DNA from 3 places in the Peribacillus sp. FSL E2-0159 genome. Region 1 is predicted to be linked to each of the others. Evidence: a T-box and tRNA genes for the amino acid it is inferred to sense, from the RefSeq annotation. Region 1 holds a T-box; the other regions hold tRNA genes.
What was found. The T-box of region 1 lies ahead of proS (proline--tRNA ligase). A T-box ahead of a tRNA ligase gene usually reads a tRNA of that ligase, here a tRNA-Pro.
Positions count from the first base shown of each region.

Region 2: it encodes a tRNA-Pro, which carries the amino acid that the T-box ahead of proS (proline--tRNA ligase) is inferred to sense. The anticodon was not compared.
Region 3: it encodes a tRNA-Pro, which carries the amino acid that the T-box ahead of proS (proline--tRNA ligase) is inferred to sense. The anticodon was not compared.

Region 1 covers NZ_CP152053.1:3,421,978-3,424,213, reverse strand. Annotated here, with positions in the region: gene NYE63_RS16635 (LLM class flavin-dependent oxidoreductase) at 1-608, shown strand, start outside; T-box leader at 1,153-1,369, shown strand; gene proS (proline--tRNA ligase) at 1,433-2,236, shown strand, end outside.
Region 2 covers NZ_CP152053.1:289,952-292,187, forward strand. Annotated here, with positions in the region: gene NYE63_RS01535 (SprT family protein) at 1-90, shown strand, start outside; tRNA gene NYE63_RS01540 (tRNA-Asn) at 238-312, shown strand; tRNA gene NYE63_RS01545 (tRNA-Ser) at 321-411, shown strand; tRNA gene NYE63_RS01550 (tRNA-Glu) at 429-500, shown strand; tRNA gene NYE63_RS01555 (tRNA-Asp) at 526-601, shown strand; tRNA gene NYE63_RS01560 (tRNA-Gln) at 680-754, shown strand; tRNA gene NYE63_RS01565 (tRNA-Lys) at 764-839, shown strand; tRNA gene NYE63_RS01570 (tRNA-Leu) at 849-930, shown strand; tRNA gene NYE63_RS01575 (tRNA-Leu) at 990-1,075, shown strand; tRNA gene NYE63_RS01580 (tRNA-Arg) at 1,094-1,170, shown strand; tRNA gene NYE63_RS01585 (tRNA-Pro) at 1,178-1,254, shown strand; tRNA gene NYE63_RS01590 (tRNA-Gly) at 1,284-1,357, shown strand; rRNA gene NYE63_RS01595 (16S ribosomal RNA) at 1,453-2,236, shown strand, end outside.
Region 3 covers NZ_CP152053.1:5,235,929-5,238,164, reverse strand. Annotated here, with positions in the region: rRNA gene NYE63_RS25665 (23S ribosomal RNA) at 1-373, shown strand, start outside; rRNA gene rrf (5S ribosomal RNA) at 492-607, shown strand; tRNA gene NYE63_RS25655 (tRNA-Val) at 619-694, shown strand; tRNA gene NYE63_RS25650 (tRNA-Thr) at 706-781, shown strand; tRNA gene NYE63_RS25645 (tRNA-Lys) at 802-877, shown strand; tRNA gene NYE63_RS25640 (tRNA-Leu) at 886-967, shown strand; tRNA gene NYE63_RS25635 (tRNA-Gly) at 976-1,050, shown strand; tRNA gene NYE63_RS25630 (tRNA-Leu) at 1,063-1,151, shown strand; tRNA gene NYE63_RS25625 (tRNA-Arg) at 1,161-1,237, shown strand; tRNA gene NYE63_RS25620 (tRNA-Pro) at 1,249-1,325, shown strand; tRNA gene NYE63_RS25615 (tRNA-Ala) at 1,343-1,418, shown strand; tRNA gene NYE63_RS25610 (tRNA-Met) at 1,447-1,523, shown strand; tRNA gene NYE63_RS25605 (tRNA-Ile) at 1,534-1,610, shown strand; tRNA gene NYE63_RS25600 (tRNA-Ser) at 1,633-1,725, shown strand; tRNA gene NYE63_RS25595 (tRNA-Met) at 1,829-1,902, shown strand; tRNA gene NYE63_RS25590 (tRNA-Asp) at 1,909-1,984, shown strand; tRNA gene NYE63_RS25585 (tRNA-Phe) at 2,007-2,082, shown strand; tRNA gene NYE63_RS25580 (tRNA-His) at 2,100-2,175, shown strand; tRNA gene NYE63_RS25575 (tRNA-Gly) at 2,180-2,236, shown strand, end outside.

The DNA.
Region 1 (2,236 bases):
TTTATACATTTCCTAATGACGTAAATTCCTTGCTTACATACTTTGGACCTGAAGAAAAACAGGGTTATGTCAAAGCGTATCCAGGTGTTGGTACTAAAATTCCATTATATATTTTGGGGTCATCGACAGATTCGGCGAATTTAGCTGCTCAATTAGGGTTGCCATATGTGTTTGCCTCACACTTTGCACCTAGGCATATGGAGGAAGCCATCTCGATTTATCGAAATCGATTCCAACCTTCTGACTATCTTGATTCTCCATACATGATGGTTTGTTTAAATGTGATTGCAACTGAAACAGATGAGGAAGCGAAAAGAGAATCAACAACGATGCAACAATTTTTCCTAAATATAGTACAAGGTACACAATTTCCATTGCAGCCACCAGTAGATAGCATGGATAACCTATGGAGCGAACCTGAGAAAGAAATGGCTTCCTCGATGACCAGTGAAGCGTTAATGGGAAGTAAAGAGACAGTAAGAGCACAGTTAACAAATTTCCAAGAGAAGTATAATGTAGATGAAATAATGGCTGTTTCCTTTATCTTTAATCCTGAGAAACAAAAGCGGTCATATCAAATCTTTAAGGAAATTGTTGAAGGTAAATAAATAGCAGGAAACACCTCTGTTATGGAGTTAAGGGGGGATGGTATCACGTTATCTTTTAAATTAAATTGTATTTTTTAATATAACAGACGTTAAGGCCGTGGTTTAGTAAATGTGATCACGGCTTTTTCTGTTTGCCTTAATTTACTTAATATGTGACGAAATACGCTTGAACGATAACATTCTTTAATCCATAAAGGAATAAGGCTAATATTGAAGAAGTCTTTATTGAACTATCGGGGCAGGATAGTTGAAGAGTGCTGTTTGATCTTATTCAACAATTGGGCCAGATTATGGAGCAACGCCTTTAAAGAAAATTGGATTTCTAGGTTAAAGTTTTGAAGAGATTGTAAAATTTTATACTTAAAGTAACTGGCAGGTTAATTCAATAAGCAAAAATTAAAACATTTCTTTTTATGATTATAAGAAGGAGTAAATATTTAAATGCTTCTATTATTTTTATCTGCTTAGTTATTTTAGTAGCTTTTGTTTGTGTTACAGTAATAATTGAATTACTTTTAGCAAACTGATATATTAATTTATAAATATGTAATCAATGATGTGATCAAGTAAATAAGGATTGTGAAACAGAAAATATAGCCTTGGCTGAAAGCTATATCACCCCTTCTTATTGAACCCTACCACGGAGATGTTGATAAAAATTAACCGAGTCGTTTCGTTACAAACGTTTAGAGGACTTAATATTTATTATTAATGTTGAACTAAGGTGGTACCACGTCTATTAGCGTAAAGACGTCCTTTTTTAAGGACTCTTTATGCTTTTTTTATTTTTTAAAGTTATTTCATTTTCTCAGGAGGAAAAGACGATGTCACAAAAAACAGACGATTTTTCAAAATGGTATATTGATACGATTCAAAAAGCTGATTTAATGGATTACACCCCAGTTCGTGGTTGTATTGCATTTAAGCCAGATGGCTATGAACTATGGGAACATATTCAAGAAGAGATGGATAAACGGTTTAAAGAAACAGGTCATCGCAATGCATACTTCCCAATGTTAATTCCAGAATCCTTCTTCGAAAAGGAAAAGGATCATATTGAAGGATTCTCACCAGAGCTTCCTTGGGTAACAGAAGCAGCAGGAGAGAAATTAGAAGAACGTTTAGCACTGCGTCCAACTTCAGAAACAATGATTGGACATTTGTATTCAAACTGGATTAAAAGTTATCGAGATCTTCCAGTTTTAATTAATCAATGGGCAAATGTATTCCGTTGGGAAAAGAAAACTCTTCCATTCATCCGTACCTCTGAATTTTTATGGCAAGAAGGTCATACTGCTCATGTGGATCAAGAAGATGCGCGTAAGGAAACAATGCAAATGTTAACTATTTATAAAGAAGTCGTAGAAGGATTACTTGCGATTCCAGTTTATGATGGGCAAAAGACACCATTAGAACGCTTTGCTGGTGCGATTGATACATTCTCCATTGAAGCAATGATGAAAGATGGAAAAGCCGTACAAGCAGGTACCTCACACTACTTAGGTACAAAATTTGCGGAAGCATTTGATATAAAATATTTAAATAAAGAAAATAAACACGCATATGTTCATACAACATCTTGGGGTACGTCCACACGTTTAATTGGTTCGGTCATCATGGTTCATGGC
Region 2 (2,236 bases), 2.7 Mb from region 1:
ATGTATATAAGAAAAAAACGAATCGACACTACCCGTTTCGTTTGTGGTAAATGTCGTGGAACGTTGATTTACCAAGGGTTTAAGGAATGAAAAACAAAAATATAAAAAAAAACAAAAGAACCCTTGACTTTAAGTTGTAACCTCTTTATAATCATAAGAGTCGACAAGATAACAACTTGTTCTTAACGACAAACACTTAGGTCCTTGAGCGTGAAAAAGGAACCCAATTTTCATTATTCCGCAGTAGCTCAGTGGTAGAGCATTCGGCTGTTAACCGAACGGTCGTAGGTTCGAGTCCTACCTGCGGAGCCATTTTTTTTGGGGAAGTACTCAAGAGGCTGAAGAGGCGCCCCTGCTAAGGGTGTAGGTCGCGTAAGCGGCGCGAGGGTTCAAATCCCTCCTTCTCCGCCAGCTACATATTTCATCAAGGCCCATTGGTCAAGCGGTTAAGACACCGCCCTTTCACGGCGGTAACACGGGTTCGAATCCCGTATGGGTCACTTTCTTTTAGAAAATCATAATACTGGTCCCGTGGTGTAGCGGTTAACATGCCTGCCTGTCACGCAGGAGATCGCGGGTTCGATTCCCGTCGGGACCGCCATTTTTTTAAAAAAACACTTGTAAAAATAATGTTATCGTGATATAATAATATCCTGACTGTTAATCAGTATTTGATTATTGGGCTATAGCCAAGCGGTAAGGCAACGGATTTTGATTCCGTCATGCGAAGGTTCGATCCCTTCTAGCCCAGCCATTATATTTAGAGCCATTAGCTCAGTTGGTAGAGCATCTGACTTTTAATCAGAGGGTCGAAGGTTCGAATCCTTCATGGCTCACCATTTATTTTCGCGGGTGTGGCGGAATTGGCAGACGCACCAGACTTAGGATCTGGCGCCGCAAGGCGTGGGGGTTCAAGTCCCTTCACCCGCACTGATATTTTTCTACTTGACATCAAGTTGAAAAGGTGTTAAACTTACAAAGTCGCTTTCGCGGTCGTGGCGGAATGGCAGACGCGCTAGGTTGAGGGCCTAGTGGGGGAAACCCCGTGGAGGTTCGACTCCTCTCGGCCGCACCAATAACATCATAGAAATTAGCGCCCGTAGCTCAATTGGATAGAGCATCTGACTACGAATCAGAAGGTTGTAGGTTCGACTCCCGCCGGGCGCACCATATTTTACGGGAAGTAGCTCAGCTTGGTAGAGCACTTGGTTTGGGACCAAGGGGTCGCAGGTTCGAATCCTGTCTTCCCGACCATTCTTTCTGAAAATATTTTAAAATTAAATGCGGGTGTAGTTTAGTGGTAAAACCTCAGCCTTCCAAGCTGATGATGAGAGTTCGATTCTCTTCACCCGCTCCATTATTGCTCTTTGAAAACTGAACAAAACAAAGCGCCAACGTTAAATTTTAAGTGAGCACACACTATCAAAAAAGCAAATGAGCAAGTCAAACATTTCTTCGGAGAGTTTGATCCTGGCTCAGGACGAACGCTGGCGGCGTGCCTAATACATGCAAGTCGAGCGAATCGATGGGAGCTTGCTCCCTGAGATTAGCGGCGGACGGGTGAGTAACACGTGGGCAACCTGCCTATAAGACTGGGATAACTTCGGGAAACCGGAGCTAATACCGGATACGTTCTTTTCTCGCATGAGAGAAGATGGAAAGACGGTTTACGCTGTCACTTATAGATGGGCCCGCGGCGCATTAGCTAGTTGGTGAGGTAATGGCTCACCAAGGCGACGATGCGTAGCCGACCTGAGAGGGTGATCGGCCACACTGGGACTGAGACACGGCCCAGACTCCTACGGGAGGCAGCAGTAGGGAATCTTCCGCAATGGACGAAAGTCTGACGGAGCAACGCCGCGTGAACGAAGAAGGCCTTCGGGTCGTAAAGTTCTGTTGTTAGGGAAGAACAAGTACCAGAGTAACTGCTGGTACCTTGACGGTACCTAACCAGAAAGCCACGGCTAACTACGTGCCAGCAGCCGCGGTAATACGTAGGTGGCAAGCGTTGTCCGGAATTATTGGGCGTAAAGCGCGCGCAGGTGGTTCCTTAAGTCTGATGTGAAAGCCCACGGCTCAACCGTGGAGGGTCATTGGAAACTGGGGAACTTGAGTGCAGAAGAGGAAAGTGGAATTCCAAGTGTAGCGGTGAAATGCGTAGAGATTTGGAGGAACACCAGTGGCGAAGGCGACTTTCTGGTCTGTAACTGACACTGAGGCGCGAAAGCGTGGGGAG
Region 3 (2,236 bases), 1.8 Mb from region 1:
CTGTAGTCGGTCCCAAGGGTTGGGCTGTTCGCCCATTAAAGCGGTACGCGAGCTGGGTTCAGAACGTCGTGAGACAGTTCGGTCCCTATCCGTCGCGGGCGCAGGAAATTTGAGAGGAGCTGTCCTTAGTACGAGAGGACCGGGATGGACGCACCGCTGGTGTACCAGTTGTCTTGCCAAAGGCATAGCTGGGTAGCTACGTGCGGACGGGATAAGTGCTGAAAGCATCTAAGCATGAAGCCCCCCTCAAGATGAGATTTCCCATGGCGCAAGCTAGTAAGATCCCTGAAAGATGATCAGGTTGATAGGTCAGAGGTGGAAGCGTGGCGACATGTGGAGCTGACTGATACTAATAGATCGAGGACTTAACCAACGCTTTAAAAAAATGAAATACCTTCTTATTATCTAGTTTTGAAGGAATGAAAATTTCTTCTTGCATTTTCTCAAAAAGACGTTATAATAATATATGTCTTGAAAAAATGTAAACATTGTTTGGTGACGATAGCGAAGAGGTCACACCCGTTCCCATTCCGAACACGGCAGTTAAGCTCTTCAGCGCCGATGGTAGTTGGGGGTTTCCCCCTGTGAGAGTAGGACGTCGCCAAGCAGGTTTTATATGGAGGATTAGCTCAGCTGGGAGAGCATCTGCCTTACAAGCAGAGGGTCGGCGGTTCGATCCCGTCATCCTCCACCATTTTTACACCTGCCGGTGTAGCTCAACTGGTAGAGCAACTGACTTGTAATCAGTAGGTTGGGGGTTCAAGTCCTCTTGCCGGCACCATTTAAATTTAGTACAAGCACGAGCCATTAGCTCAGTTGGTAGAGCATCTGACTTTTAATCAGAGGGTCGAAGGTTCGAATCCTTCATGGCTCACCATTTTATATGCGGGTGTGGCGGAATTGGCAGACGCACCAGACTTAGGATCTGGCGCCGCAAGGCGTGGGGGTTCAAGTCCCTTCACCCGCATCTTTCATGCGGAAGTAGTTCAGTGGTAGAATACAACCTTGCCAAGGTTGGGGTCGCGGGTTCGAATCCCGTCTTCCGCTCCACTTTTCGTATGTGCCGGGGTGGCGGAACTGGCAGACGCACAGGACTTAAAATCCTGCGGTAGGTGACTACCGTACCGGTTCGATTCCGGTCCTCGGCACCATCATAATATGCGCCCGTAGCTCAATTGGATAGAGCATCTGACTACGAATCAGAAGGTTGTAGGTTCGACTCCCGCCGGGCGCACCATGTTTTTATTGCGGGAAGTAGCTCAGCTTGGTAGAGCACTTGGTTTGGGACCAAGGGGTCGCAGGTTCGAATCCTGTCTTCCCGACCACGTGATTTTTAATGAATGGGGCCTTAGCTCAGCTGGGAGAGCGCCTGCCTTGCACGCAGGAGGTCAGCGGTTCGATCCCGCTAGGCTCCACCATTTTTCAATCAGATACTTATATTATATTGGCGGTGTAGCTCAGCTGGCTAGAGCGTACGGTTCATACCCGTGAGGTCGGGGGTTCGATCCCCTCCGCCGCTACCAATAAATATAAGGACCTTTAGCTCAGCTGGTTAGAGCAGACGGCTCATAACCGTCCGGTCGTAGGTTCGAGTCCTACAAGGTCCACCATATTCATTTTTTTAAAAGCCGTGGAGGTATACCCAAGTTCGGCTGAAGGGATCGGTCTTGAAAACCGACAGGGGAGTCAAATCCCGCGGGGGTTCGAATCCCTCTACCTCCTCCATTTTTTTAAAAGCAGCAAGTTGTTTTGAAACCAGCCTTACATAAAGGAAGCGGACGAAACAATATACACGAAAACTTGATGCGAATCGTTTCATTATTACCGTCGCGGGGTGGAGCAGTCCGGTAGCTCGTCGGGCTCATAACCCGAAGGTCGCAGGTTCAAATCCTGTCCCCGCAATTATTAGGTCCCGTGGTGTAGCGGTTAACATGCCTGCCTGTCACGCAGGAGATCGCGGGTTCGATTCCCGTCGGGACCGCCATTCTTTAAATTTAATACATAGTGGCTCAGTAGCTCAGTCGGTAGAGCAAAGGACTGAAAATCCTTGTGTCGGCGGTTCGATTCCGTCCTGAGCCACCATATTTTAAAAAATTACGGCGATTGTGGCGAAGTGGTTAACGCACCTGATTGTGGTTCAGGCATTCGTGGGTTCGATTCCCATCAGTCGCCCCATTTCGCGGGTGTAGTTTAGTGGTAAAACCTCAGCCTTCCAAGCTGATGATGAGGGTTCGAT